2 regions of the Novosphingobium kalidii genome follow, and region 2 is predicted to be linked to the other one. Evidence: riboswitches for the same ligand, from Rfam matches in the RefSeq annotation. Region 2 holds a riboswitch; the other holds the start of a gene.
What was found. A riboswitch is a leader RNA that binds a small molecule or an ion and turns the genes downstream of it on or off. The one in region 2 is predicted to bind cobalamin.

Region 1 (24,463 bases), on a different contig from region 2:
GCATGTTGATGTCCGTGATGAGGAGATCGGGCTTGACCTCGTGCATCCGCTCCAGACCGTGCACGCCATCATTGGCGCTCTCGATCGTGAAGCCCTGGGCTGTCAGCGACGCTTTCAGCAACATGCGCATGCTGGCCGAGTCGTCGACCGTTAGAATGAGCTTGCTCACGGGTGGTCCTTTCCAATTTCCAGGCCCAGCGTCTCTGCCAAGCCACACCCGCTGACGCGCTCTACGAAAGCCGCGCTGGGGTTGGTGATTTCGAATTCAAGCGCCTTGTCGTCGGCTTCGGCGCGTGCTGCGACGAGGAGCTGCAGCACGCATTGGCCGACACTCTCCACCTGGGACGCATCGATGCGGATCTCGTCATCGAGGTCGGCAGCGAGGACCAGCCGGACCTTCAGGTCCTCTGCGGCAACGGTGTTGCCACATGCGGGAAGGCTCAGTGAGCGGTCTTCTGACAGATTAGTTGGCAGCGAGGAGTTCATCTTTGGCCTCGTCGAGTGCAGTCTCGAGTTGTTGGAATGAAGGGGCATAGACGGTGGGCGTCATGCGTCGGGCGATCTCGATCGCAACCTGAACGGGCGTGCCCTGCGCATATGCAACGATGGCGGTCTTCACGATGCTGAAAGGCTTGCTGTCGTCTTCGACAATGCCGAGCAGCTTCGAGGCGAGCGGTCCCACCACACAGTAGGAGAGGAGAACGCCCAGGAACGTACCGACGAGTGCGCCACCGATCATCGCGCCGAGGACTTCGGTCGGCTGATCGATCGAGCCCATCGTCTTGATGACGCCAAGCACGGCGGCAACGATACCGATTGCCGGCAAGCCGTCCGCCATGACCTGTAACGCATGCTGCGGCGCAAGCTCCTCGTGGTGGTGCTTTTCGATGTCCGCTTCCATAGCGGCATCAAGCTGATGCGGGTCCTCGAAATTGACCGTCATCATCCTGAGGTAGTCAGAGATGAACTCGATCAGGTGATGATCCGCGAGCAGACGAGGATAGCGCGAGAAGATCGGGCTCTCCTCCGGCCGGTCAAGGTGCGGCTCGATCACGGTGGCTCCGCCCTTCTTGAAGGTGGAGAGCAGCGCGAACAGCAGGGTCAGAAGATCGCGATAGTCGCTATCCTTCCAGCGCCCGCCTTTGAAAGACCGCTTGATACCTGCGGCAGCCTTCTTCACCGTCGCAAGAGAGTTGCCGACGATGAAGGCGCCAATAGCCGCACCGCCAATCGCCACCATCTCGTGCGGCAGGGCATGCAGGATGATGTCCACCTTGCCGCCTGCGACGATGAAGCTGCCGAAGACGCAGCCCAGAATAATTAGAAAACCGATACCGTTGATCATAACCTGTCCAGCCCCTGATCGGGATAGTTCAGGTTATAGGATGAAATCGGGACGCCCGGCGTAAGTCGAGCGCTTTTCGTGTGCCTCTCGACACCCATCATGGCTGAGCATTCGCACTCGTTGTCCGCAACAACCTATTTCCGTCTAAAATAGGTGAAACGACAGGAGCTACGATATGTCTCTTTCTGCCTACCAGCGTGTGAAAACGATCGCGGAATCGCCGCGAAATACCGAATTCCGCCTGGTTAGCCAGATCACCGGTGAGATGATCGCCGCCCGAGATGCCGGTCTTTCAGGCGCCGCCCTGATGCCGGCACTCCACCGCAATCGTGAAATGTGGAGCATCTTCTCGAGCGCGTGCGGAGCGCCCGGCAACGAACTGCCCGAAACGGTGCGCGCCGGTATCATCTCCCTGTCCCTGTGGGTTGACCGCTTTACGACGGACGTGGTGACGGGACGTGAGCCGATCGACGAGTTGATCGGCGTCAACCGTACGCTTCTTGAGGGTCTCGCTCCGGAGCAGATGGCGGCCTGACCCTTCGGGGCAAGGTTGCGCTTAAGCTAAAGAGCGGAACCTCCTACTTCAGTCGAAGGGCGAGCCCCGCCGTCACCAGCACAGCTTCGCTGGCCGCTGCAGCCATGCGCTGATTAAGGCGACCCGCTTCATCGCGGAATCGCCGGGCAAGCGCATTGGTGGGCACTATTCCCTGGCCGACTTCGTTCGTGACCAGAGCCAGCGGCACGCGGCACTGCAGCACCTCTCGCTCCAGTGCGGCTGCGGCCGCATCAAGATCGCGATCGACCAACATCAGGTTGGACAGCCACAGTGTCAGGCAATCGACCAGGATTGCGTCGGCTTGCGTTTGCGCAAGATGGATAGCCTCCGGCAAATCCAGCGGCGCTTCGTAGGCAATCCAGCGCGGACCGCGGTCTGCGCGGTGATGGGCAATGCGCTGCGCCATCTCGGGATCGCGCTCTTGCGCGGTGGCGATGAAAGCCAGGGCGCCGGGGACGGCCTCGATCCGGCTTTGCGCATAGCGGCTTTTGCCCGATCGCGCTCCGCCGATGACGAACAGGGTTCTCATCCGCGCTGCTCCATCGCAAGAGCGACCAGACCGTCGATATCCAAATGGCGCTCAAGTCCGTGCGCCAATTCCTCCAGCGCCCCCTCGACCACAACATCGTGATCCGCGCCGTTGCTTCGCACACCGATGTGGCTGAGCAGAGCGCGCCGCAGATCGCCCGAGGCAAGCAAACCGTGGCAGTACGTCCCCATTACGAGGCCGTCGGCGGACATCATGCCATCCGGCCTATCGCCGTCCAGCGTCGCGAACGGCTGCGCTCCGAGGGGGGCGCTGGTGGTACCCATGTGCATCTCGTAACCCTCGAACTGCTGCGAGAAAGCGACGCCAGCGACCTGAGTCAGCGTCTTGCGTGAGCCCAATACGGTTTCGGCATCCAGCAGCCCCAGCCCAGTCGTACAGCTTACCGGGCCCTCGACGCCCAAGGGATCCGCGATCATGCGGCCGAGCATCTGGTACCCCGCGCAGATACCCAGGATCATGCCCCCGCGCCGACGGTGCGCCAGGATATCGATATCCCAGCCCTGTTCGCGCATGAAGTTCATGTCGGCGATCGTGGCCTTCGAACCCGGAAGGACGATGAGCGCCGCCTCCGCCGGCAGAGGCGTACCGGGAGGGATCATCGCCAGTTCGACACGAGGTTCGACTTTCAAGGGATCGAGATCGTCGAAGTTGGCGATGCGCGGAAGCATGGGGCATGCCACGAGCACACGATCGGTGTCGCGGCGCCTTCCCCTTTCAAGGACGACTGCGTCCTCGCTCGGCAAGCGTGCAACGGATGAGAGCCAGGGCACGAGCCCGAAGCCGCGCCAGCCGGTCCTGTCTTCGATGGCTGCATAGCCGTCAGCAAACAGCGCGGGGTCACCCCGGAACTTGTTGACAATGAAGCCTCCGATCATCGCTGCATCGTCGGGATCGATGACCCCGCGCGTGCCGACCAGTGAGGCGATGACGCCGCCGCGGTCGATATCGCCGACGAGCACCACGGGCACGTTAGCCGCCCGCGCGAAGCCCATGTTGGCGATATCGCCTTCGCGCAAGTTGATCTCGGCAGGCGATCCCGCGCCCTCGATCACCACCACGTCACAGCGTTGGCGCAGCCGCTCCCAGCTCTGCAGAACTTCGGGAAGCAAGTTGCGTCTCGCCTCGCGGAAGTTGGCGGATCCCAGAGTACCCCGCACTTGTCCATGGACAATCAGCTGCGAAGTGCGGTCGGCCTGGGGCTTGAGCAGCACCGGATTCATGTCGGTGTGAAGCGGCGCCCGCGCGGCAATCGCCTGAAGCGCCTGTGCGCGCCCGATTTCTCCTCCGTCTACGGTTACGGCGGCATTGTTCGACATGTTCTGCGGCTTGAACGGCAGCACCCGCAAGCCACGATTGGCGAGCGCGCGGCACAGCCCCGCCACCAGCACCGACTTGCCGACGTCGGAACCGGTCCCCTGCAGCATCAAAGCAGCCATTGCACACTCCCGGACAAGACCCATGCCAATGCGCAGGCCCGCACAAAAATCGCCCGCGCCTTGCGCATGGCTGCGATATCCGCCTCGCCCCCTCCCCCGATCCATGGCTTTGCGGCGAGCATGCCGTCATAGCGCAGCGGGCCGGCGAGACGCACGTCCAGGGCGCCAGCCATCGCGGCTTCAGGCCAGCCAGCGTTAGGCGACGCGTGCTTGGCGTGGTCGCGACGGAGCACGCGCCAACCGCCCGCTCCGGCAAGGCAGATCAGCACTCCGGAAATCCGAGCCGGAATCAGGTTGACCACATCGTCGCAGCGGGCACTGGCCCAGCCGAAAGCGCGCAAGGACTCTTCGGGATGGCCGATAAGACTGTCGGCGGTGTTGATCGCCTTGTAGGCCCAGGCTCCCGGCAATCCCAGCACGAGCAGCCAGAACAGCGGTGCGATCACGCCGTCGCAGAAACTCTCTGCCAGGCTCTCGATGGCAGCACGCGCGATGGCCGGTTCGTCCAAGGCTGCTGTATCGCGACCGACGATCATGCCCACAGCGCTGCGGGCTGCGGGTAAGTCGCCGTTCGACAAGGCAGCCTCTATGGGACGATAGTGATCGAGCAAGCTGCGCTGCGCCAGCGCCGGCCACGCCAAGATGGCCACGAACAGCCAAGCCCACGATCCGGCGAAGGTGCGGATGGTCCATTCAGCCAGTGCCGCCGGGCCTGCGGCGGTCAGGATCAGCAGCAGCAAGGTCATCAGGCCCAGGAACCGCCGCCGGCGTTGTGGCGCACCGGGCAAGTTCCAGCGTCGCTCACAACCGACGATGATACGGGCAAATGCGCCGACCGGATGCCCCACGACGCGATACAGCCGCATGGGCCAGCCCAGTGCGGCATCGAGCGCCAAAGCTGCGAGAGCAACCGGCTCAGCCATGGCCGTCCGTCTGGCCGAGTGCTGTGTCCAGCCTCGCCAGATCCTCGACATCCCTCGGCAGACCGAAGCGCAGCAGTTGCGGATGGTCGGCGAACGGGCGAGTCAGAATGCGCAGATTGGCAAGTGCGGTGAAAACCTGCGCCGCCCGCGATGCCTCTACGAGCCTGAACAAGGGGCTCCCTCCGCGCCGCGCCAATCCATGGCGCACAAGCACTTCATCCAGTTGCGCTGCGGCGGCAGGCAAGGCGGCGCGTGTTCGAGCGATCCAGTCGGAGTCCGCGTAGGCGCGAGTCCCGAAACTCAGCGCAGCCGCGCAGACCGGCCACTCCCCCTGCATCTGCCGTAGCTGTGCCAGCACATCGGAGGGAGCAAGGACGAAGCCAAGCCGCACGCCTGCCAAGCCGAAGAACTTTCCGAACGAGCGCGTGACGATCAGGCGCCGGTTCTCGGTAACGCAGTCGGCGACGCTCCACTCGGGCGCGCAATCGACGAAGGCTTCGTCCACGATCAGCCAGCCACTATACCGCTCCTGCTTCTCCAGCGCGGCAAGCAGCACCTCGCGGGGTATCAGAGCCCCGTCCGGATTGTTCGGATTGGCGAGCACCAGTACCGAGGGCGAGCGGCCGGCGCCCTCTATTCCGGTGATCGGCTCCGCGTGCGCAAACGCCTGTTTGTGCGTGCTATACGTCAGCGGTAAGTGGCGGGCAGGCAGGCGCAGGATACGAGCGACCGCTCGAAGGCCCGCTTCGCTTCCCGGCACCGCCAGGCACAGAGAAGGATCGGTTCCGAAGTATGCGGCGGCCGTGCTTTCCAGACGCGCCAGTTCGCCTGGATCGGGCAAGGCGCGCCAGTCCGGCGAAGCAAAGTCAGGCGGCGGCCAGGCATTCGGGTTTATGCCGGTCGACAAGTCCAGCCAGTCCTCAGCCTTTCCACCGAACCTCGCGCAAGCATCGCTGATGCGGCCACCATGGAACGGGAGAGGCTCGCTCATCGCAGGAACACCACTGTGGCCAGCGTGATGGTCTCGACGAGTTCAATGCCGGCGCCGTGCCCGTCTCCTGAGATCCCGCCAATGCAGCGGTGCAGCCACAAGCTCCACAAAGCGATGGCAGGCAGCGCAGCGAGGAGCGCCGGTCCCAGGAACCAGGCCGCTGTCGAGAACGCAAGCAGCCACACGGCAAAGGCTTTCCAGGTCGCGCCGGCTCCAAACGTACTGCCGATCCCCTGATGGAGGGGAGGCAGTGTCAGCGTCCAGAACAGCGGTCCCACTCGTGCGAGCACCGGCACCGCGACAAGAGCGCCGAACGTGGGCATGTCAAGCGCAAGGCGCAGGAGGATCAGCTTGGCCACAAGCTGCAAGGCAATGGCCGTCACTCCGAAGCTGCCGATGTGCGGGTCTGCCAGCACACTGGAGATGCGGCTACTGTCCGCATGCGCGGCACCGGCGGCATCGGCGATGTCTCCCAAGCCATCCAGGTGGAGCGCGCCGGTGATGCCGGTCCAGGCGAGCAAGGCCAGCAGCGAACCAGCCCAAGGGTCCCGTTGCAGCCCCACCCAGGCGGCCCCGGCAATGCACAGGCCGACAAGCAGCCCGGCAACAGGAAACCAGCGGATGGCAAGCGCCATATGCCGCGCTTCGGCTGCGATATTGGGGAGCGGCAGCCTCGTCATGAACTGGATCGCCAGAACGAGCGGCTTCATGTCCTGAGGCCCGTGACCTGGCCGGAGCCGTCTTTCCAGATGCAGAGGCTAAGCAGCCCCCGGTACGGAAGATCGATGGCCCAGACCCCGCGATGGTCGAGCCCTGTCAGCACCGACACCGCAGCACGCATGGCGCCCCCGTGAGCCACCACGAGAGTGTCTGTAGCCAAAGCATCAAGCGCAACGGAGACTCGGGTCCGCAGGTCCGACCAGCGCTCTCCTTGCGAAGGTGGCGCTGCATCGGGATCGTCCCAAAATGCTGTGAGAGCGGCTTGATTTATGGTTTGCGCCGCCAAACCGTCCCACGCCCCGAAAGAAAGCTCCCGCCAGTTCGCGTCCAGGGTGAGCGGCACCTGAAAGTGGTCCGCTAGTATCTTCGCTTGCTCCGCCGCGCGCGTGAGATCTGACGCGACCACCTGATCAATCCGGAGGTGTTCCACCCGCGCTCTCATCTGGGGGCAATCAGAGTTGAGAGCCGGCATGTCGGTATGGCCGAGCAGAAGCCCGGAGTGCAGCGGCGGCCCATGCCGCAGCAGGTGGACAATGCGCGCGCTCACCCGCCGCTCGTGACGGCAGCCTCGGCGAAGGTGGCCATTTCGTTGTGAGTGGCAAGGGCTGCGCGCACGAGCGGGACCGCCAGTGCAGCGCCGCTTCCCTCGCCCAGTCGCAATCCGAGATCCAGCAGCGGCTCCAGTTCAAAGCGCTCCAGCAGAAGCCGGTGAGCGCCCTCGGCGGAGCAATGCGCGGCGATGCAGTGCGAAGTGAACTCAGGTTGCCTCGCCACCAGCGGAGCGATGGCCGCGCAGGCGATGAAACCATCCAGCAGAACCGGCAGGCGCAGCAACCGTGCCGCTAGCATGGCTCCGGCCATGGCCGCGATCTCCCGGCCGCCGAGCCGGCGCAGAGTTTCGAAGGGATCGCGGCAGTCCGCCCGGTGAAGCGCCAGCGCTTGCTCCACCGCATCGATCTTGCGCGCAAGACCGGCGCTATCCACCCCGCTGCCGCGGCCGCACCATTGCCCGGCATTCCCTTCAAACGCCGCGGCGCAGATGGCTGCCGCTGGCGTGGTGTTGCCTATGCCCATCTCGCCCACCAGCAACAGTTGCGTGTCCGAAGTGACCACCCCAGCACCCGCGTTCAAAGCGGCAAGGCATTCCGCCTCTGTCATCGCCGGCTCCTGCGCGATGTCGCCGGTGGGGCGATCGAGGTCGAGCGGGACGACCGACAACTCCGCACCGCATGTGCGGGCGAGCACATTGATGGCCGCTCCCCCGGCAGCGAAGTTCGCGACCATCTGAGCGGTCACCTCCACCGGAAAGGCACTCACGCCTCTGGCGGCAACGCCATGATTGCCAGCGAAGACCACAGCCTTAACCCGATCCACGCGTGGGCGGGGCGTATCCTGCCATCCCGCCATGAAGATCGCGAGGTCCTCAAGCTGGCCAAGCGAGCCGCCGGGCTTGGTCAACTCTGCCTGTCGCTCCTTTGCGGCTGCCGTGGCAGCAGCCGAGGGAGACGGCAGACCGTCGAGTGCAGCCAGGAAAGCGCGAGCGTCTGCAAACGCGATCATGTGCAAAGGTGCCCCTCGGGCGGGGTGCGCACGATGAAATGGCCTTTCACGCCGTCCGGCCACTCCGCATAACGCACCACGCCTTCCTCGCTGGCCGCGTGCCGGGTGGCATATGTGAGGATAGCGCGGGCGGCTTCTCGGTCGGGCGTGAAGTCACCCAGGACGTATCCGACCTTACCCGACGCCCGGATGTGGACGGTGCAATACCGCTGGCAGGCGAACAGGCACGGCATTTCCTGCACGGCCACCCCGGCCAGCTCTGGCGTCTCCTCTTGCACCGCGCGCATGGCTTCAGCGAGCAGCGCGCCTCCGCGCCGTCCCCCTTCATCCTCGCGCGCTTCGGCGGAGGCTCGGCACGTTGAACAGACCACGACCGCTGGCCCAGGCTCTACGGGTTGAAGCATTAGAAGCGGCTCCTCAGCCCAAGGTAGACCGTGCGGCCGAGGGAGGAATAATCGCTTGCCGTCTGGTAATCCTCGTCCGCAACGTTCTCGACGCGTACCTGCAAGATCAGCGCTTCGCTCACGCGCCACTGCGCCCGCAAGTCGACAAGCCAGTAGTCGTCGAGCACTTCGGCGCTGCTGGCGTTGTTGAAGCTTTCGCCCGAATAGCGCGCCGCCACGCTGGCCCGCAGACCGGAGGGAAGTTCCACGCCGCCCTCCAGGTTGGCGAGATGGCGCGGCACACGGGCGAGCTGGCGGCCATAGAAGGCGCTGTCATCGCTGCGGTCCTCAGCCTTGATCCAGCTGTAGTTGCCCTCCACGAAGAGCACGTTCCAGCGAGCCGAGCCGGCCAGTTCGAGCCCGCGAGCGCGGCTCTCCTTGATGTTGGCGTAGTACCCGAAACGGCTCGTAGCGGTGCCCGGGATGAAGCAGATCGGCGGCTGGGCGCCAGTGGTCGGGCAATACGCAAAGTCAATGAGGTTGTCGGTATCGCGCTGGAACCAGGTCGCCGAGGCTTCAAAGATCTCCCCAAAGCGATGCTCAAGGCCGACTTCCCAGCCCTTCGCCTTCTCAGGTCCCAGATCGGCGACACCATAGGCGCTGAAGAGCTGGTAAAGCGAAGGCGCCTTGTAGCCTTCGTCGTAACTGGCGCGCAGAATTGTGGCGCCGTCGTTGGGAGTGTAGACAGCGCCGGCGCTGAGCACCGTGTTGTCGCCAAAGCGCGACTGGTGATCGTAGCGCGCGCCTGCATTCAGTGTGAGACCGGCAACCGGCGTAAGCCGGACCTGCCCATAGAGACTGTCGGTGTCGGCCTCGCTCGGGACCAGCGTATAAGGCGCAAGAGTGTTCGATGGCGAAGCCGTGGTCATGCGCTGCTCCTCGCGCTCGGCTCCGAAAACAACGCCCAGCGCCTCGGAGGCGCGGTAAGTACCCTGGTATTCGAACCGCCGGACTCTGCCCTGCGCATCGAAGGTGATCTGACGGACGCGGCGTGATGGATCGTAGTTCTCGCGGTCCGTCTCGGTCTGGAGCACTGCGAGCCGGTTCACCAGTTTGCCGCCGAGCAGTGCAAAGTTGAGGCCTGCGTAGCCAGACCATTCCTCGGTCACACCATAGGCACTGCTATCGCCGCTGAAGTCATCGAAGTCGTTGCGAGCTTCGGCCCAGTAGCCCCGCACATCGAGCGAGACACCCTCTGCCAGCCGCACCGTCACCGTACCGCTTGCAGCCTGGCGGGAATAGCCGTCGTCCTCGGTGCCGTTGGCGCGCGTAGAAATCCCGTCAGTGGTGAAGGTGGAGCCTGCCAGGCGCCAGTCGATAGCCTCGCTCGTGCCGCCGATACCTGCGCGAGCAGAAACGGTTTCGTTGCTTCCTCCTTCGAGTGCAATGCTGCCTTCAAGCGGCTTCTCGGGCCGGCGTGTGGTGACGTGGACCACGCCTCCGATCGCATCGCTACCCCACAGGATCGACTGCGGGCCGCGCAGGATTTCTATGCGCTCGATGTCGTCGAGCATCAGGTTCGAGAAGCCATATCCGCCAGCGGTGGATGAGGGATCGGACAAGCGCATGCCATCGATCACCATGACGGTCTGCCCGGCGTCGGCGCCGCGAATCCGCAACGATGTAACAGCGCCGTAGCCGCCGTTGCGTGAAAGGCTGATGCCGGGCGTGCGCAGGAGAATGTCGGAGACAGCGATCGGCTGCTCCTCAATGATAGCCTCTTCGTCAAGGACAGTGACGCTGGAGGAGTTGCGTTCCTGGGAGACGGGAGCGCGGAAGGCGCTGACGACGATGCTCTGATCCGGCGCCTCGTCGGCGTAAGCGGGAGCGGAGAGAAGCAGCGTGATGACCGGAACAGCGGCCAGAGAAGTGATACGAGGCAAGATGAAGTCCCTTCCAGCAAACGGCGTCGAACCTGCCGGTCGACCGTCGCAAGGGAACGTGCGCGCTTGCCCCGTACGCAGGGCACGACATGACGCCCCTTGCGCGGTTTCCCGGCAAGGCAGTGCTGTCGTTGCACGAGGGGCGACCCTGCTTGTGGCGAGGGCCCTCGAACACCCGGTGCACCCTGCCCGGATGAAGAACGACTGCGTCAGGTAGGTCTCCTGGCTTGCGGGTCAGCACCGTTCCGGCCGCCTTCTCAGAACTGGGAAGTCCCAATGGCGAAATGGCCGGATGGCTCACCGCTTACAGTTGCAGGGGCAGCCCGGGGCTTTCACCCGAGTTCCCTTTTGATCCCTTCGCAGGGAACCTGTCGCGGCGCGGCCCCTATCCCGGACATACGCTGCATGCAAGTGGCTGAAGCTTGCCGCTCGCCGAGACATGGCTTATCGCGGCTCGCGTATCGGGTGCCCGAAGGGGCTTAATCGGGAAGTCTGGGGCTGGCGGCGTTGTCCGCTGGAGACCAGCACTGCTCCCGCAACTGTGACCGGTGAGCGCATCGCCACGATGCCATTGGGAGGCTTACTCCCGAGAAGGCGGCGACCAGCGTGTTTGATCCGGAAGTCAGGAAACCGGCCTGATGCCGTCGTTCCTTCGCGCGGGCGGGATGAACCGAGCGAACGAGGGGCTCGCACAATGCGGGCAAGACCCTTGGCGGACGACATTCGTGTGTCGCGTCGAAGGGGAGCCGTACGTTATGTCCAAACGCTGACCTGCTAGAGACGGCAGCTGTCGCTTTGCCTTGCTTCCTTCACGTGATCGCGCGCCAGCTGCGGGCGCGCTCTTCCACAGCCCTGACCGGAGACCCTCTATGGACCGTCGTCTTTCCTTGCAGTCGCCGCGCTTCGAGCTGGCGACATTCGCCACGCTCGCCGCCGTCATGCTCATCACCCGCACGCACTCGCTCAGCCATGTGGTGCATCTGCCCGACACCAGCCTCGCGAGCTTCTTCGTGCTTGGATACTTCGTGCGGCGTCCAATGGCCTTCGCGGGGCTGTTTGCCCTCGGCTTCGCCATAGATGTCGTGAAGATCTACGTTCTCGGCGGCTCCGGCTTCTGCTTCACGCCCGCATACTGGATGCTGCTTCCCGCCTACGGAGTGATGTGGTTCGCGGGTCGCTTCGTGGCCGAGCGCTTGGGTGAGCGGCTCTCCGCACTTTTCGCCGCGGCCGCGCTGCTGGTAATCTCCGCATTCGTCTCCAATCTCTTCTCCAGCGGCGGGTTCTACTTCCTCGGCGGCCGCTACCCGGATCCGACCATTGCCGAGTTCCTGCCCCGGATTCAGCGCTACTTCCCCGGCACTTTGCTGGCGACCTTGCTCTGGTCAGGCGTTGCCGCCGTGCTCTATGCCGCGCTCATCACCGCTCGTCCGGGTTTGCGCGACGGGGCTGCAAAGTGAGCGAGGAGGCAGACCTCACTCAAGAGGAACGCAGACACGAGGAACGCAGCCGCAAGCACAAGGCTGTCGTCGATGCTCGCATCGCCGCCGCCAAAGTCGACAAGGGCTTGGTGCTGGTCCTCACCGGGAACGGGAAAGGCAAGTCTTCGAGCGCCTTCGGCATGGTCGCGCGCTCGCTAGGCTACGGGCGCACGGCGGCGGTGTTTCAGTTCATCAAGAGCAAGGAAGATGTGGGTGAACGCGCCTTTCTTGCTCGCCAGCCCGGCGTAAGCTGGGAGAACTGCGGCGAAGGCTTCACCTGGGAGACGCAGAATCGCCGGCGCGATATCGCTATGGCGCAAGCCGGGTGGGAGAAGGCCAAGCTCGCTCTTGCCGACCCGGAGGTCTCGTTAGTGGTTCTTGATGAGCTGACGTACCTCATCAACTATCGGTATCTCTCGCTGGATGAAGTGCTGCCGCCGATCCGCGATCGGCCGCCCATGCAGCACGTCGTCATCACGGGCAGAGCAGCGCATGACGAACTGATCGCGCTTGCCGATACCGTCAGTACCATCCGCGATGAGAAACACGCCTTTCGTGCCGGCGTGCGCGCACAAATCGGTATCGACTTGTAAGCCTCACATCCTGTCGGAGTCAGCAAAGATGCGGAGACAAGGATAACACTGCTTCACTTTAGCAAAAGCGGGAATCACGCGGCGTCTCTTTTCGATTCTTTCTCGAATACCGCCAGGGCGCTCGATCAGGAATGAACGACGGGTTGTCGTTCGCGGCTGGATGCGCTTATCAGGCACAGCGTTTCGATCACTCGCGCGGACCTGCTTCTGCGCACTTCAGCAATGGGCCCGATATGACGACACAAACAATGTATGAACGCCTGCTCGATCTTTTCCAGGCAGAAGGGGTCGATACGCTGTTCGGCATACCGGACCCGAGCTTTTTCGGACTGTTCGTCGAAGCCGAAAAGCGCGGCATGCGGGTCGTTTCACCGCACCACGAGGAAGCCATGGCTCTCACAGCCGACGGTTACTACCGGATGACGGGCAAGATCCCCGTGCTGTGCGTCAACAAAGGCCCTGGCGTCGGCAACATCGCGGCAGGCGCCAATTTCCTGCTCAAGGAGAACGTCCCCGCGATCTTCCTCATGGCGCAGCGCCAGCGCTTCTACGAACAGCGCGTCCGCCGCGGCAAGATGCAGTACATGAGCCAGCCGCCGCTGTTCGAGAACGCGGTGAAATACACAGGCGTTATCGAGTATCCCGGCCAGACCGACGAGATCGTGCAGGAAGCATTCCGCAAGGCCCTGACCGGCGTGCCCGGACCCACCTACGTCGAACTGCCGCTCGGCGTAATGCAGGCCAAGTTCGACGGTTCTCCCGTCCTCACCCCCAATCGCTATCGCCTGGTGCGCCAGCGTGCGGATGATGTGTCGGTTGCCGAAGCGGTCGCACTGCTGAAGGACGCGAAGAACCCGGTCCTGCTCTACGGGCAGGGCGTTTTCGTCAGCCGCGCGCATGCGATCGCGACAGAGCTGGCAGCAAAGCTGAACTGCCCGATTCTCCAGTCCAACGCTGTAGAGGCAGTCCTGCCCGGCATGGACGACCGCACCTTTGCCTACAGCTCGGAGGCAGGGGCGCAGATTGCCTCGAACTCCGACGTGGTGCTGGCAATCGGCACCGAGTTGGGCGAGGCGCTCAACTATGGCCGTGGTCATGCCTGGAAGGAAGGCAACCAGAACCGCAAGTGGATCTATGTCGAGCGTGACGCCACCGCCATCGGCGTCAACCGGCCCATCGATGTGCCGCTGGTCGGCGATCTGCGCGACATCATGCCACAACTCAACGATGCTTTGGGCGACCTGAAGCGCGAACCCGCTGCGAAGCTGGCCGAGTGGAAGAAGACCCGTGACGACGTCAAGCAGGCGCTTATGGATACGGTGCCGACAACCTCGCAGCCCATCCACACCGGGCGCCTCGCGATCGAGGCCACGAAAGCGTTGCCGGAGGACACGATCCTGGTGCGTGATGGCGGCGCGGCGAGCATGTGGTTCTCCGCTCTTCTGCAGTGGACCCCGCGCGATTCCATGTGGAGCTCCAACTGGGGCGCAATCGGAAACGGTCTGCCCATGGCTCTGGGCGCGCAGCTCGCGGTCGGGGACAAGCGCCGGGTCGCATTGTTGACGGGCGACTCCGCCTTCCTGTTCCACATCTCGGAGCTGGAAACCGCGGTGCGCAAGAACTTGCCGCTCCTCTGCATCGTCGCGGTCGACCATGCGTGGGGCATCGAGGCTGCGTCCTACAAGGCGAACCTGGGTGAGAATACATCCACGCCTGAAGCCCGCTGGGGGAACGAAGTTCGCCTCGACCTTACGGCCGCAAGCTTCGGCGCGCATGGCGAATACGTCACCAAGCTTGAGGAGATCGCGCCTGCCATCGAGCGCGCGCTCGCTTCCGGCAAGCCGGCCGTGATCCACGTGGAAGTCGATCGGGAAGCGAACAGCACCTTCAAGGGAATTCCGGGCTTCCTGGAGTTCCGCAACTGGTTCGGCGAAGAAGGCGACTTCCTCGGCGTGCCCGGTGCAGCACCTGCGGCCTCATCCGGCGGCGGCTCGACTGAGAACAGCAGCGGATATTGAGTTAGCGTTTCCATCGCTTGGAAGCATGGAAGGGGAGGAGCGCCAGTCGGTGCTCCTCCCCTTTCGTTTTTCCGATGAGGCAAATTTGCCTGTGGGTTGGCGCACCTCACCCCCGGCACACGCTTGACGCGCAACCCAATTCATTGGAACATAAAGGGAACAAGTGAGTCGATTCTGATCTGTGCCTGTCCAATCATCTGCCCTGCCCCGGTCTCCGGCCGAGATGCTTTCCGTCCTGCGCGCCGAGCTGTCGGCCACACAGGCTGAGCGCGGCCCTGCCCTCGGCTTCGGTCTGCCCGAGATCGACGAGAAGCTTGCCGACCATGGCCTTGATACAGGTGGGCTGCATGAGGTGGCGGCGGCGTCAGCCAGCCTCAACGATGATGCCGCCGCAACTCTGTTCGTAGCAGGAATAGCTGCCAGATTGAGCGAGCAGCCGGGCTGCACCGTGTTGTGGACCGCGACCACGTTCGACCTCTATGCGCCGGGTCTGGAGCAAGTCGGCCTCGGCCCTGACAAAGTTCTCTACGGTCAGGGCCGCAAGGACGCCGAAGTCCTTGCTCTCGCCGAAGACGCACTGCGCGATGGATCGCTCGCCTGCGTGGTTGCCGAAGTGAAATCGGCTGACATGACCGCGACCCGCCGCCTGCAACTCGCAGCTTCCGATGGCCAGACGCCGATGCTGCTCTATCGGCGCCACCGATCGCGCGAGCGCTGCCCGCTCAGCACGCCCTCCTCGGCGATGACACGCTGGCGGATCGGCTGCCTCGCCTCCGAGCATCTGCCTTGGCCCGGTGTCGGGCGGCCCCGCTGGCAGGTCGAGCTGGTGCGCCAGCGCAACGGCCAATCCTTCACTCTCGAACTGGAGGCGTGCGATGCACAGGGTCGCCTCGCTCTTCCTGCCGCAGCTGTCGATCGAACGGCTGCGCAGGAACGAGCGGCCAGCCACGCCGCCTGAAGTACGCCTGGCGCCCGAGCCGCGCTTCCCGCCGCCCATTGACGACGATCCCGGTGCCTGCTCGGTTCCGAGAGGCGGAGGCTGGCGTCCGGGCGCGCGTTGGGCCCGCGACGAAGCGCTTGGTCGCAGGCCGTCCCAGTCGGACCTCGATGCCTTGCCGGCACACCAGCGGCCGACCATGCGCGAGATGGGCCGCCGCAGCGAACATGCCGAGCATCCCTTCAAGGCCATGCCTGCCGACGATGGCAAGGCCACCGCAGTCGCTGCGTTGCCGACAAGGTCTGCGCTATGGGACCGTCCGACTGTCCTCATCACGCGCATCAGCCAGCGCGATGTGATCACTGCCGCTTGCCCCCTTGCCCTGGAGCTGGGCCTTCGTCCCGGCATGGCGGCCGCTCATGCACGCGCGCTCGTCGCTAGCCTCAGGGTTTGCGATGCCGAACCCGATGCGGACCAGGCCTTTCTGGACCGCCTCGCGCTCCACGCAGCTCGCCACTGGACGCCAACCGCCTGCGTCTCGGGTCCAGACGGCCTGTGGTTCGATCTCACCGGCACGACACATCTGTTCGGCGGCGAGGAGCGCTTCTGCCGCCGCTTGCTCGCGTTCCTGAGACGGCTTGGTTTCACCGCCTGCATCGCGGTCGCGGGCACCCTGGGCACGGCGCATGCACTCGCCCGCTTCAGCGGCAAGGCCGTCACTCTCCTCGGTGTCGGCGAGGAAGCCCAGGCCATCGCCGACCTCCCGCTCGCCGCGCTTCGTCTCGAACCGGAGGCGCTTGTCGCGGCCGCAAGGTTCGGGCTGGAGCGGGTCGCCGATCTCTATTCCATGCCACGCGGACCGCTCGCGCGCCGGTTGGGCCTGCGGACTGTCGAACGGCTCGACCAGGCGCGGGGGAGCCTTGCCGAGCCGATCATTCCCGTCGTGCCCACCGATGCCCCACGGGTGACGCGCCGCTTGCTCGAACCCATCGGCACGCCTGAGAGCATCGCGCACGTGATTGGCGATCTCGTCGATGATCTCGTGGCGCACCTGCGCACGCGCGGCCTGGGTGCGCGCACCGTCCTGCTGACTGCAGATCGCGTCGACGGAGAGGCTCAGCGCCTGGGCGTAGGGGCTTCTCGCGCGACGCGCGACGACCGGCACCTGAAGCGCATGTTTGCCCTAAAGATGGCCGAACTCGATCCCGGGATGGGGATCGAGGCGATGCACCTCACGGTTCCGCACCACGAACCGCTGGGCGCACAGGCGGCGGGCGTGCTGATCGAGACCTCCAGCAAGATGCGCGACATTGCGCCGCTGATCGATCAACTCGGCACCCGCGCTGGCGCTTCCGCCCTCTTCCGCATGTCATCGCGCCAAAGCGATGTGCCGGAACGCGCGATGATGCGGGTGCCGCCGCTTATCGTCCCCCAGGGATGGCCCGCCTGGAAGCGGCCGGTGCGCTTGCTGAAACGGCCCGAGACGCTCTCCAACGTGGTGGCGCTGCTGCCCGACCATCCGCCCCGCCGTTTCACCTGGCGCCGGTGCGACTACCGCGTCGTCGCCGGCGACGGCCCGGAGCGCGTGCATGGCGAGTGGTGGCGCAACGCTCGCGAGATGTGGGCGGTGCGGGACTACTTCCGAGTCGAGGCGGAAGGGGGGTTACGCTTCTGGCTGTTCCGCCGGGGGGATGGCGTCGAACCGTCCACCGGGGATCTCAGCTGGTACATGCACGGGGTGTTCGGCTGATGGCGACTTATGTCGAGCTGCAAGTCACCAGCCACTTCTCCTTCCTGCGCGGCGCATCGTCGCCTGAAGAGCTGTTCGCAGCGGCAGCGCTGCTCGGGCACAAGGCGCTCGGTCTGGCGGACTGGAACTCTGTCGCCGGTATCGTGCGCGGATGGGAGGGGCAGAAGGCCACGGGGTGCCGGATGATCGCCGGCACGCGTGTGTGCCTGACCGACGGGCGCGTGCTGCTGCTCTATCCTTCCAACCGCGCCGCCTGGTCGCGGCTTACGCGCCTGCTCTCGATCGGCAAGGCGCGCGGCGGCAAGGGCCGGTGCGTTCTGGACTGGGCCGATGTCGCCGCTCATTCCGAAGACATGGTCGGCATCCTCGTGCCGGACATGCCCGATGAGGCCACGGCCACGCATCTGCGCGATATCCACGATGTGTTCGGCGTGCGGGGATATTGCGCGCTCTCGCTGCGGCGCCGTCCCGACGATGCCGAGCGCCTGCACCGGCTAAACGGCCTGGCCCGCAAGACCGGCATAGGCAGCGTCGCGACAGGCGACGTACTCTATCACAGCCCTGATCGGCGACCGCTGCAGGATGTGGTCAGCGCCATCCGCGAGAAGTGCACGATCGACGAGCTGGGATTCCGGCGCGAGCGGTTCATGGACCGCGATCTGAAGTCTCCGGAGGAAATGGAGCGCCGCTTCGCCGCCTTTCCCGATGCCGTGGAAGCCAGCGCTGAGATTGCGCGTGCCTGCACCTTCGATCTGGGCGAGATCCAGTACCAGTACCCTTACGAGGAGGTGATGGAAGGCCGAACCGCGCAAGAGGCGCTGGCCACGCTCACCCAAGACGCGGCAGCGGCGAAATTTCCTGGTGGCGTACCGGCTTCGTATCGCCAACAGATCGACCATGAGCTCGGACTGATCGACCAGCTGGGCTACGCCCCCTATTTCCTGACCGTCCATTCCATCGTCGCCGAGAGCCGCCGCCGTGGCATCCTGTGCCAGGGGCGCGGATCGGCGGCGAACAGCTGCGTCTGCTATCTGCTCGGCATCACTTCGATTGATCCCATCCACCACCAGCTGCTGTTCGAGCGCTTCGTTTCGGGAGAGCGCAAGGAGCCGCCCGACATCGACGTCGATTTCGAGCATGAGCGACGCGAGGACATCATCCAGTGGATCTACGAGACGTACGGACGCGACCGCTCGGCGCTAACCGCCGTCGTCACCCGTTATCGCACGCGCGGAGCCGTCGCCGAAGTCGGCAAGGCCTTGGGCCTCCCGCGTGACCTCACCAAGATGCTGACCGGCCTCGTCTGGGGCTGGAGCATGGACGGCATCCCGCAAGAGCAGATCGAAAGCCTCAACCTCAATGCCGAAGACCATCGGCTGAAGCTGACGCTGGAACTGGCTCGCCAGCTCATCGGCACGCCCAGGCATTTGTCCCAGCATCCCGGCGGCTTCGTGCTCACGCAGGACCGGCTCGACGATCTCGTCCCGATCGAGCCGGCCCGCATGGAGGACCGTCAGATCATCGAGTGGGACAAGGACGATATCGACGCGCTCAAGTTCATGAAAGTCGATGTCCTGGGCCTCGGCATGCTGGGCTGCATGAACCGCGCCTTCAACTTGCTGGAGCAGAAAGAGGGCATCAAGGTGACGATGGCGGATCTTCAGCACGATGATCCCGAAGTCTACGCCATGATCCAGAAGGCCGACACGCTGGGCACTTTCCAGATCGAGTCTCGCGCGCAGATGTCGATGCTGCCGCGCATGAAGCCCAAGGAGTTCTACGATCTCGTCATCCAGATCGCGATCGTGCGCCCCGGACCGATCCAGGGCGATATGGTCCACCCGTATCTTCGCCGCCGCGAAGGCAAGGAGAAGGCCGAATATCCCCGTCCCGAACTCCGCGATGTCCTGGGAAAGACGCTGGGCGTGCCGCTTTTTCAGGAGCAGGCCATGAAAGTCGCCATCGTTGGGGCCGGGTTCACGGCGCAAGAGGCTGACCAGCTTCGCCGCGCGATGGCCACGTTCAAGCTCACGGGCGGAGTCAGCCACTTCTACGACAAGCTGGTGGGCGGGATGGTCTCGCGCGGATACCCTGGGGATTTCGCCGAACGGACGTTCAAGCAGATCGAGGGTTTTGGAAGCTACGGCTTCCCCGAAAGCCACGCCGCATCGTTCGCCAAGATCGCTTACGCCTCCTGCTGGATGAAGTATCACCATCCCGACGTCTTCTGCGCGGCCCTGCTCAATGCGCAGCCCATGGGCTTCTACGCCCCCGCACAAGTCGTCCGCGATGCACGCGACCATGGCGTGGAGGTGCGGCCCGTCTCGGTAAACCACAGTCACTGGGACTGCACTCTGGAACCCGGCCGGGGCCGCTACAGGGCGGTGCGCCTTGGCTTGCGGCAGGTTCGCGGCCTGGCCAATATCCATGGTGCGACGATCGTCGCCGCACGCGGGCCGGGTACTTACGACAGCGTCGAGGAAGTCTGGCGCCGCGCGGGCGTCCCGCGTGCCGCCATCGAGCGGCTGGCCGAGGCCGATGCCTTCCACTGCATTGCCGAGGATCGCCGCCAGGGCCTCTGGAAGGTGAAGGGTTTGGGCGAAGCGCCGCTCCCCCTCTTCGCAGCAGCCGATGCGCGTGAGGGCGGTTTCTTGCCCGAGGGCCTGGAGCCAGCCGTGGCGCTCCAGGCGATGGGCGCCGGACGCGAGGTGGTGGAGGACTATCGCTCGCTGCAGCTCTCGCTGCGCGGCCACCCGGTGCAATTCCTACGCGGTAAACTTGATGCCATGGGCATCGTCCGTTGCGCCGATCTCCCGTCGATCCGTGACGGCCGCAATGTCGAAGTGGCCGGCGTCATTCTCGTGCGCCAGCGTCCCGGCTCGGCCAAGGGCGTGCTCTTCGTGACGATCGAGGACGAGAGCGGCGTCGCCCAGGGCATTCTCTGGCAAAAGACGTTCGAAGCCTACCGGCGCCAGATCATGTCAGCTTCGATGATCGCGATGCGCGGACGTCTTCAGAAGGAAGGCGAGGTCATCCACATTATTTGCGACCGGATCGCCGACCATGATGCCATGCTGCGCTCGATCGGGCGCATGGACTTCGCAGTAACGCCGGGGCGCGGCGACGGCGCCTCTCACGCCAGTGGTCCCGATCCCCGCGACCCTCACTTTCCGAGAGGCCGCACGCTTGCCTCTCCGCCGTTCGGCAACTTGCAAGGGGCGGAAGATATCGTGCCTATCCGCAGCCATGACTTTCATTGAAGCATGGCCGGCGGCCTACAGCGGGATCGCCTCGCCCCCTTCGAGCCGGTGCGAGCAGCCCAACGCGATTGGATCGTCTTCGTCTGAAAGCGCCGCAACGGTTCGCCAACCGATCGCGCGCTGACGAGCCGCAATCACCGGGTCGTGACCGGCAGGCAGGAAAAGCGCAGCAGTTTCGCTGTTTGTCTCGGCCAACAGTTCAATCAAGCGATCCGGGTAAAGCGAGAAACCTGTCGCCGGCTCGCCCTCGCCGGTCTGCCCCAGAATGCGGTAGGTTCCGCCCCGCCCGAGTGCACCCTGCACGCCTTGCGCATAGATCATGAAGCCGAACCAGGACTGATACTCGAACCCATGGCGCTCCGAGGGATCGAGCGTCACGCGCGCGCGTCCATCGATCCGCGCCGCGATCTCGCGCAAGCCCGCGATCCGGCTTGCCAGCGCACCGCCTGCATCGAACGCCGTCAGCCGCGCGATCGCTTCTTCGAAAGGCCCCACGGCGTAGAGCAGCGGCAAGTAAGCCGAGCCACCGGCATCGACGAGCCCACCAGCATCCTTCGCGTCCAGTTCCCGGCGTACCGCCTCGATCTGGCTGGACGCAAGAGGTAGAGCTTCAGCAGCGAGCGTATCGACGAGATCGGGCAGCGTGAAATCGATGGAGATGCCGGTCGCACCAGCGCACTCCAGCGCTTCGATGGCGATCGCTACCACTTCGGCCGCCGCCGCCACGCTATCGCTGCCGACCAGCTCGGCACCAAGCTGCAAGTGCTCCCGCGCAGGATCGAGACCATCGCCCTTGATGGTGACTACCTGCCCACAATAGCACAGCCTCAGGGGACGTGGGCGAGCGGCCAGGCTGGTCGCGGCTACACGACCGACTTGCACGGTGATGTCCGAACGCAGGGCCAGAGTACGCAGCGAGACCGGATCGACGAAGCGGAACATGCGCCGCGGCTGCACGCCAGCCATGCGACTGGCCATCGATTTCTCGAACTCGATCGTCGGAGTATCGACCCGGTCGTAGCCGTGGGAGGCGAAGACATCGAGCGCCCCGCGGCGCACGCGAATGGCTGCCGCAGCTTGGGCCGGCAGCCGGTCGCCCAGACCCTCGGGCAGAAGATCGCGATCGTTATCGTGCATCAAAGGAGTTCAGCCCTGTCTATCGTATCCCCTCCCCTGCCGGAGGGCCGAGCGGCCTGTAATCCATGTCGCGCTTCAGGACAAACAAACGCGCCGCTTGGCCCCTCCCGCAAGCGGGAGGGGCATGAGGAGCTCAGAACGAGAGTGCTTTCACCATCTTCACACCGGGCAGCTCGCAGGCCTGCTTCAACACGTTTTCAGAAACCGGGCTGTCGACGGAGAGCAGCAGCACTGCTTCCCCGCCGGTGTTGCGACGACCGAGGTTGAACGTGCCGATGTTGATGCCGTTCTCTCCCAGCAGGGTGCCGATACGACCGATAAAGCCGGGCGCGTCCTCGTTCACGATGTACATCATGTGGCCGCTGAGGTCCGCTTCCACCTTGATGCCGAACATCTCAACCAGACGCGGCTCGACGTTGTTGAACAGCGTGCCCGCCACCGAACGCTCTCCGCTTTCGGTCTTGACGGAGACGCGTACCAGCGTGTGGTAGTCGCCCTCGCGCTCGGTTTTTACTTCGCGCACTTCCAGACCGCGCTCCTTGGCGAGGAACGGCGCATTGACCATGTTCACCGTGTCGGACTGCACGCGCAGGAACCCGGCGAGAACGGCCGCCACGATCGGCTTCTGGTTCAGCTCGGTTGCGGCGCCTTCGGTGTGGATCGAGATCCGCGGCACCGAATCGCGGGTGAGCTGGCCCACGAGGCTGCCCAGCTTCTCTGCTAGCGCCATGTAGGGCTTGAGCTTGGGCGCTTCCTCAGCGCTCAGCGATGGCATGTTGAGTGCGTTGGTGACGCCGCCGCTGACCAGGAAGTCGGCCATTTGCTCGGCAACCTGCAAGGCCACGTTGACTTGCGCCTCGGTGGTCGACGCGCCCAAGTGCGGGGTGCAGATGAAGTTGGGCGTGCCGAACAGGGGCGAGTCCTTGGCGGGCTCGGTCTGGAACACGTCGAGCGCGGCGCCGGCTATGTGACCGCTATCAAGCCCTTCCTTCAGCGCCGCCTCGTCGACCAGCCCGCCACGCGCGCAGTTGATGATGCGCACGCCCTTCCGGGTCTTGGCCAGATTCTCGGCGGAGAGGATGTTGCGGGTCTGGTCCGTGAGTGGCGTGTGCAGTGTGATGAAATCAGCGCGCGACAGCAGCCCGTCGAGGTCCACCTTCTCGACACCCATTTCCACAGCACGCTCAGGCGTGAGGAAGGGATCGAAGGCGACCACCTTCATCTTCAGGCCCAGCGCCCGGCTGGCGACGATCGAGCCGATGTTGCCCGCGCCGATCAGGCCCAGCGTCTTGCCGGTGACTTCAACACCCATGAAGCCGTTCTTCGGCCACAGCCCCGCCTGGGTCTGCGCGTTGGCTTCGGGAAGCTGGCGAGCCAGCGCGAACATGAGGGCGATGGCGTGCTCGGCCGTCGTGATCGAATTACCGAACGGCGTGTTCATCACCACTACGCCCTTCGCCGACGCTGCGGGAATATCCACGTTGTCGACGCCGATGCCCGCGCGGCCGATGACCTTGAGGTTGGGGGCTGCGTCGAGAATGGCCTGCGTCACCTTGGTCGACGAGCGAATGGCCAGACCGTCATACTCACCGATGCGGGCGATCAACTGTTCGGGCGTCTCGCCGGTGATGACATCGACGTCGCAGCCACGCTCTTCGAAAATGCGGGCGGCGTTGGGGTCCATCTTGTCGGAAATGAGGACTTTGGGCTTGGTCATGGGATCTGTCCTTGGGTCATCCCGGCACCAGGCCGGCGTCGCTGGACGCATTGCTTGCGCCGCGTGGAGAGCAGTCCCGGGTCAAGCCCGGGACGACCTGAATGTTAAGCAGCCTTGGCCGCGGCGTAGGCCCAATCGAGCCAGGGGCCGAGCGCTTCGATATCGGCGGTCTCGACAGTGGCGCCGCACCAGATGCGCAGGCCAGCAGGGGCATCGCGATAGCCGGCGACGTCATAAGCCGCGCCTTCCTTCTCGAGCAGCCCAGCCAACTTCTTGATGAAGTCGGCATCGGCGCCTTCCACCGTGAGGCAGACGGACGTCTTGGAACGGATGGCCGGATCGGCAGCGAGGTGGCCAAGCCAATCCCGCTCCTGCACGATCTTGTCGAGCGCGGCGGCGTTGGCATCCGAACGCGCCTTGAGCCCTTGCAGGCCGCCCAGCGACTTGGCCCATTCGAGCGCGAAAATCGCGTCCTCGACGGCAAGCATCGAGGGCGTGTTGATCGTCTCACCCTTGAAGATGCCTTCGGACAGCTTGCCCTTCGACACGAGTCGGAACACCTTCGGCAGCGGCCACTCGGGCGTGTAGCTTTCCAGCCGCTCCACAGCGCGAGGGCCGAGGATCAGGACACCGTGGCCACCCTCGCCGCCCAGCACTTTCTGCCAGGAGAAGGTAGCGACGTCGATCTTGTCCCACGGAATGTCGTAAGCGAACACAGCGCTGGTGGCGTCAGCGAAGGAGAGCCCTTCGCGGTCCTCGGCGATCCAGTCGCCATTCGGAACGCGGACGCCCGAGGTGGTGCCGTTCCAAGTGAACAGCACATCATTCGACCAGTCCACCTGATCGAGATCGGGAAGCTGACCATAGTCGGCGCGGATCACGGTGGGGTCCAGCTTGAGCTGCTTGACAGCGTCAGTCACCCAGCCTTCCCCAAAGCTCTCCCACGCGAGCGTCGTTACCGGGCGCGCGCCCAGCATCGTCCACATCGCCATTTCGAAGGCCCCGGTGTCGGAACCAGGCACAATGCCGATGCGGTGCGTGTCGGGAAGCTGCAGCACTTCGCGCATCAAGTCGATGCACAAGCCAAGGCGCGCCTTGCCGATCTTCGCACGATGCGAACGACCCAGCGATTCAGTCGCGAGCTTTTCGGGAGCGTATCCGGGCGG
Region 2 (6,125 bases):
CGCATTTCTGCTGCCGAGCCTCGCCTGCGCGCAAGATGGCGCGCGGGGCTCACACAAGCCCGCCAAGAGGAACCTTCTCGCCTCTTTTCGCGGGAGGAGCCAACCATGATCTTATCGGGCTCATCGTTCCTCAGGAGACGTGTCGGCGTTCTGCTTGTGGTGCTGATCTGCGCCAACTTGGCGGTTTGGGTCTGGGCCTACAGCCTGTTCCATGGGCAGCCGCTGATGCTGGGGACCGCCTTGCTGGCTTGGGGTCTGGGCTTGCGCCATGCCGTCGATGCCGACCACATAGCGGCGATCGACAATGTGACCCGCAAGCTGATGCAGGACGGGCAGCGGCCCATCGCGGTCGGCTTCTGGTTCGCGGTGGGGCATTCGGCGATCATCGCCATCGCCTCCGTCGCGATCGCGCTGACGGCCAATGCCTTGGCGCGGTTCGGTGCGTTCAAGGAGGTGGGCGGCGTGATCGCGACCATGATCTCGGCGCTGTTCCTGTTTGCCATCGCCGCCATGAACCTGGTGATCCTGCGCTCGGTCTGGCGCACCTTCGCGCACGTTCGTGCGGGCGGCTCCTATGTCGAGGATGATCTGGACATCCTGCTAGGATCCCGCGGCCTTCTATCGCGGCTGTTCCGGCCGATGTTCCGCCTCGTTAACAAGAGCTGGCACATGGCCCCGCTCGGCTTCCTGTTCGGGCTGGGCTTCGACACCGCGACGGAAGTGGCGATCCTGGGCATGTCAGCCAGCCAGGCGGCGAGCGGGCTGTCGATCGGCACAATCCTGGTGCTGCCCGCGCTGTTCGCGGTTGGCATGGCGCTGGTCGACACCGCCGACGGCGTGGTGATGCTGGGCGCTTACGAGTGGGCTTTCGTCAAGCCGATCCGCAAGTTGTATTACAATATCACCATCACCCTGATCTCCGCCATGGTGGCCATCGTCATCGGCGGGATCGAGGCGCTGGCGCTGATCGGCGACAAGTTAGGCCTCACTGGCGCGCCATGGCGCATCGCCGCGGAACTGGGCGAGCACTTCAACAGCCTTGGCTTTGCCATTATCGGACTGTTCGTGCTGTGCTGGCTGGCAAGCTTCGCGATTTATCGCTGGAAACGGTTCGACGAGATCGAGGTTACGCCAGCCGCCTGATGGAGACGACAAGAGCGATTGGCTTGGCTACCGCTTTGAGTTAGGGCGATCATCGAAACGCCGGTAAAACAGCGTTTCGATGATCGCGCCGGTGCCCTCGCAAGGGGCTTAATCGGGAATGCGGTGAGGGGGCTTGCTCCCAATTCCGCGGCTGTCCCTGCAACTGTAAGCGGATAGCACGATGCACATCGCTCCTGAATGCGGGAGCAGCCACTGGGCCCCGCCGTGCAGGCGAAGTCTGGGAAGGCGTGCATCAAGCTGTGACCCGTGAGCCAGGAGACCTGCCGGCGCACCGGTCGCTCTTGCCTGATCCAGGGGATGGTCATGGCACGGTAACTCTCCGTCTGAGCGACGAAGCTGTGTGGCTGGGGCTGCACGGCCGCGCGGTTACGGGTGCTTGTCGCGCCCGCCCGTCGTCGCGCGCCGACCGGTCTTTTGACCGGCAAGCCCCGCCGTTGTCGCTCCGGCGCGTGGGAGTTCATGTGTGCCTGATCTGTCCGCCAATCTGTCCAAGGTGCCCGTCACCATCGTCACCGGCTTTTTGGGGGCGGGCAAGACGACGCTCATCAGCCATCTGATCCGCAATGCCGGGGGGCGCCGCCTGGCGGTGGTAGTCAACGAATTCGGCACGCTCGGTGTCGATGGCGACATCCTGCAGTCCTGCGCCATTCCGGACTGTCCTGCCGAGAACATCGTAGAGCTGGCCAACGGGTGCATCTGCTGCACTGTCGCCGATGATTTCATCCCCACGGTTGAGCGGCTGCTCGCCCTCGATCCGCGCCCCGACCACATCTTGATCGAGACCTCCGGGCTGGCGCTGCCCAAGCCCTTGCTCAAGGCGTTCGACTGGCCGGCGATCCGCAGCAAGATCACCGTGGATGGTGTGCTGGCGCTGGCCGATGCCGAGGCCGTCGCCGCCGGTCGCTTCGCGCCGGACGTCGCCGCGCTGGATGCCCAGCGGGCTGCCGATCCCAGCGTCGATCACGAGACTCCGCTGTCCGAGGTGTTCGAGGACCAGCTCGCCTGCGCCGACATGGTGCTGCTGACAAAGGTCGACCTTGCCGGACCCGACGGCGTTGCCGCCGCACGCGCCGTGATTGCCGCCGAAGCGCCTCGCCCCGTGCCGGTGATCGAGCTGACCGAAGGCGTGGTAGACCCGCGCGTCATCCTGGGCCTGGGGGCTGCCGCGGAGGACGACATTGCCGCCCGCCCATCACACCACGACGGCGAGGACGATCACGAGCACGATGATTTCGACAGCACCGTCATCGGGTTGGGTGAGATCGCCGATCCCGCCGATCTCGTCGCAAGGATCGAAGCGCTGGCTCGCGATTATCAGATCCTGCGGGTGAAAGGCTACGTCGCAGTCACGGGCAAGCCTATGCGTCTGCTGGTGCAGGCGGTCGGCGCACGGGTGCGTCACCAGTACGACCGTCCCTGGCGGCCCAGCGAGCCGCGCGAAACCACGCTCGTCGCAATCGCGGAGCAGGGGCGGGTCGATACCGCAGCCATCCGCGCGGCTTTGCTCGGCTAAGCCTTTCCGCGATGCACGTCATCTTCCGCGAAACCCACGGGATGGAGGAAACCGCCGTCCCGCAGGACCTCGGGCAAGCGCCCGCGGACCTCGTGGTGCTGTCGTTCTCCGACAGCGACCTGGGGGCGTTCGCGGCGGCGTGGCACCGGGCGTGCGAGGCGGAATCCGGCTTTCCGACCTTGCGGCTGGCGAATCTGGCGGCGCTGGCGCACCCGCTGTCGGTCGACACCTATGTCGAGCAGACGCTGGTAGGCGCAAAGGCGATTCTGATCCGGCTGATCGGCGGCACGCCGTACTGGAGCTATGGGTTGGCCCAAGTTGCGGCGCTGGCCCGTTCGCGCGGGATCGCGTTGGCCGTCCTGCCGGCTGACGGATCGCCGGACACGCGGTTGGACGATGCCTCAACGATTGCTGTCCCGGTACTGCGGCAACTTGCGCGGCTGTGCGACGTGGGTGGTGCCGAGGCAGCGGGTGCAGCGCTGGTGGCCTTGGCGGGCGAGGTGGGCCTGGTCGAAGCCTCCAATCCCACCGCGGCAGCACCGCTGCCGGAGACCGGCGGATGGGATCCTAAGCTTGGCCTTGTCGATCCAAGCGCCAAGACGCGCGATCGTGCCAAGCCTCTAGTGCTGATCGTGTTTTACCGCTCGTACCTGACCGCGCACGACCTGGATCCATTTGCCGCCCTTACCGGCGAATTAGAGCGACAGGGCTTTGCCACGCTGTCGCTGTTCGTCACGTCGCTGAAGGCGCCGCAGGTGCGCGATCAGGTCGATCGCTGGGTGCGAACCTTGCGTCCGGCGGCGATCGTCAATGCCACGGCCTTTTCGGCGCGAAGGGAGCAAGGCGACACTCCGCTCGACGGGGCCGACGTGCCGGTGTTTCAGCTGGCGCTGGCGACCTCCGGGCAGCCTGCTTGGGCGGCGGCATCGCGCGGGCTTTCCCCAGCAGACTTGGCCATGCACGTGGTTCTGCCCGAGATCGATGGGCGCATCTTCGCCGGCGTCGTCAGCTTCAAGGAGGCAGGTGCGCGCGATCCGGCACTGGAGTTCGCTCGCACTGTCCACCGCGCGGACATCCAGCGGATCGGAGCGGTCGCCGCGCGGATCGGCCGTTGGATTGCGCTCGCCCGGATGTCTGCGGGCGAGCGGCGAGTGGCGCTCGTTCTCTCGACCTACCCTGGCAAGGCGCATCAGATGGCCCATGCCGTCGGGCTGGATGCGCTTGCCTCCGCCGAAGCGATCCTGGCCGACCTTGCCGAGGCGGGTTACACGACGCGCACCGAACCGAACCTGGTCGCCCGGCTCCAGCAAGAGCATCTGCACTGGTCCCTGACCGAGTATCGCGAAGCCCTTGCGAGACTGCCCGAGGCTTTGCGGAACGATCTTGCCGACGCTTGGGGCGATCCCGAAGCGGATGAAGCCGTTCACGACGGTGCCTTTCATTTTGCCGCGCTGAAGATAGGCAACGTCTCGGTCGCCTTGCAGCCGGAACGCGGCGAGCGCGCCACGCGCGACGGCGACTATCACGACGTCACCCGCTGTCCCCGTCACGCTTACGTTGCGTTCTACCTCTGGCTGCGCACGCAAGGCACCGATGCGCTGGTGCACATCGGCGCACACGGCACGCTCGAGTGGCTGCCGGGCAAGTCGGTGGCCCTGTCGGACGCCTGCTGGCCCGAGGCTCTGGTGGGCGCATTGCCGGTGATCTATCCCTTCATCGTCAACGATCCCGGAGAGGCGGCCCAAGCCAAGCGCCGCGTTGCCGCCGTTACTCTCGGCCATGTGCCGCCCCCGCTCGCGCCTACCAGGAGTGGCGCAGGCCTTGCCTCAATCGAGGCGTTGCTGGACGAGTTTTCCAATGCCGAAGGGCTGGATCCTGCCCGGCGCGACCGGTTGCAAACGGCCATCCGCGAGGAGGCGCAGGCGCTGGGGCTGGAAGCCGAACTGGGCCTCGACGGCGCAACCACGCTGATCGAGGCGATTACCCGCATCGATCGCTTCGTGTGCGACGTGAAGGAGAGTCAGTTCGGCGATGGCCTGCACGTGTTCGGGCGTGGAGAGCACGGCGCGGCCGAGCGGAGTGGTTTGTTGGCTGCATTGGACGGGCGGCGCGTGGCGCCCGGACCCTCCGGCTCGCCGTTTCGCGGGCGAAGCGATGTGCTGCCGACAGGGCGCAATCTCTATGCGATCGACCCGCGCGCGGTCCCCTCGCGCGCGGCGCACGCGCAAGGCGTGACCTTGGCGGAGGAGCTGATCCGGCGGCACTTGCAGGACCACGGCGATTATCCGCGCGGCCTGGTGGTCGATCTCTGGGGCTCCGCGACGATGCGCACTGCGGGCGAGGAGTTCGCCATGGCGCTGCACTTGCTGGGCGCAAAGCCGATCTGGGACAACGCGTCCGAACGCGTAACTGGGATCGAGATCCTGCCGCTGGCGCTGCTGGACCATCCGCGTATCGACGTCACCTTGCGCGTCTCGGGCCTGTTCCGCGATGCTTTCCCGACGCTGCCGGTCCTGTTCGGACAAGCGGTGCGTGCCTTGGCGGCTCGCGACGAGACGGCCGAGTGGAACCCCTTTGTCGGCAAAGAGGTGGCTGCGCGCGTCTATGGCCCGGCACCTGGCAGCTACGGGCTGGGTATGGGCGACGCGGCTGAAGTCTACACCGATCAGGCCCGCCGCGCTGCCGGCGAAGCCTGGCTGGCCGCATCAAGCCACGCGCTTGACGTTGCGTCTGAAGCAGGCGGCACCGCCGATCCGGCAGGCCTGCGGCTGCGCGTGGCAGGTGCGGACGCCTTCGTTCACCTTCAGGATCTGCCCGAGACAGACTTGCTGCTGGCGGCCGACTATGCCGCGCACGAGGCGGGCTTCGCCGCCGCGCAAGGTGTTACGGGCGGAAACGCTTCGCTCTATCATCTCGACCATCGCGATCCCGTCCGCCCGACCGCGCGCACGCTGACCGAGGAGATTGCCCGGGTCGTGCGAGCCCGCGCCGCGCAGCCGGGCTGGGTGGCGGGCATGATGCGGCACGGCTTTCGCGGCGCGGCCGAGCTGGCGGCGACTCTGGACCACATGGGCGCCTTCGCGCACTTATCCGGTAGCGTACCGCCGTACCTGTTCGACCTTTACCACGATGCGACGCTTGGCCGTCCGGAGGTCCGGGCGTTCATCGAACACGCCAACCCCGGCGCGCTGGCCGCGATGGAGGCGTGCTTCGCCGCGCTCCACGCCGCCGGCTTGTGGCAGACCCGCCGCAATTCGATCCTCGCCAGCTTGCCTGTGGGCGACCCTTCATGAGCGGCTTCGAAGTCAAAGGATGGTGCCCGGATGCCTGGCACCCGATGACTGCGGGCGACGGCATGCTGGTGCGGATCAAGCCGTGGCTCGGCGTTCTGACTCGCGCGCAAGTGATGGGCCTGTGCGACGCGGCGCTGAGGTATGGTAATGGTCTG

Region 1: linked by a shared signal. The riboswitch ahead of ABVV53_RS02445 (hypothetical protein) and the one ahead of cobW (cobalamin biosynthesis protein CobW) in region 2 are both predicted to bind cobalamin.

The regions. Positions count from the first base shown of each region.
Region 1 is NZ_JBEWLY010000007.1:112,038-136,500, reverse strand. Features, by position in the region: gene ABVV53_RS02510 (response regulator) at 1-169, opposite strand, end outside; gene ABVV53_RS02505 (STAS domain-containing protein) at 166-486, opposite strand; gene motA (flagellar motor stator protein MotA) at 464-1,345, opposite strand; gene ABVV53_RS02495 (flagellar biosynthesis regulator FlaF) at 1,521-1,880, shown strand; gene cobU (bifunctional adenosylcobinamide kinase/adenosylcobinamide-phosphate guanylyltransferase) at 1,924-2,430, opposite strand; gene ABVV53_RS02485 (cobyric acid synthase) at 2,427-3,887, opposite strand; gene cbiB (adenosylcobinamide-phosphate synthase CbiB) at 3,875-4,810, opposite strand; gene ABVV53_RS02475 (threonine-phosphate decarboxylase) at 4,803-5,801, opposite strand; gene ABVV53_RS02470 (adenosylcobinamide-GDP ribazoletransferase) at 5,798-6,511, opposite strand; gene ABVV53_RS02465 (histidine phosphatase family protein) at 6,508-7,068, opposite strand; gene cobT (nicotinate-nucleotide--dimethylbenzimidazole phosphoribosyltransferase) at 7,065-8,081, opposite strand; gene ABVV53_RS02455 (DUF1636 domain-containing protein) at 8,078-8,485, opposite strand; gene ABVV53_RS02450 (TonB-dependent receptor plug domain-containing protein) at 8,485-10,407, opposite strand; cobalamin riboswitch at 10,603-10,794, opposite strand; cobalamin riboswitch at 10,854-11,060, shown strand; gene ABVV53_RS02445 (hypothetical protein) at 11,277-11,864, shown strand; gene cobO (cob(I)yrinic acid a,c-diamide adenosyltransferase) at 11,861-12,478, shown strand; gene ABVV53_RS02435 (thiamine pyrophosphate-binding protein) at 12,712-14,496, shown strand; gene ABVV53_RS02430 (ImuA family protein) at 14,678-15,454, shown strand; gene ABVV53_RS02425 (Y-family DNA polymerase) at 15,372-17,183, shown strand; gene ABVV53_RS02420 (error-prone DNA polymerase) at 17,183-20,443, shown strand; gene ABVV53_RS02415 (ATP phosphoribosyltransferase regulatory subunit) at 20,459-21,580, opposite strand; gene serA (phosphoglycerate dehydrogenase) at 21,714-23,297, opposite strand; gene ABVV53_RS02405 (phosphoserine transaminase) at 23,402-24,463, opposite strand, start outside.
Region 2 is NZ_JBEWLY010000014.1:98,476-104,600, reverse strand. Features, by position in the region: gene ABVV53_RS10310 (HoxN/HupN/NixA family nickel/cobalt transporter) at 106-1,143, shown strand; cobalamin riboswitch at 1,216-1,446, shown strand; gene cobW (cobalamin biosynthesis protein CobW) at 1,628-2,677, shown strand; gene cobN (cobaltochelatase subunit CobN) at 2,689-5,970, shown strand; gene ABVV53_RS10295 (cobalamin biosynthesis protein CobG) at 5,967-6,125, shown strand, end outside.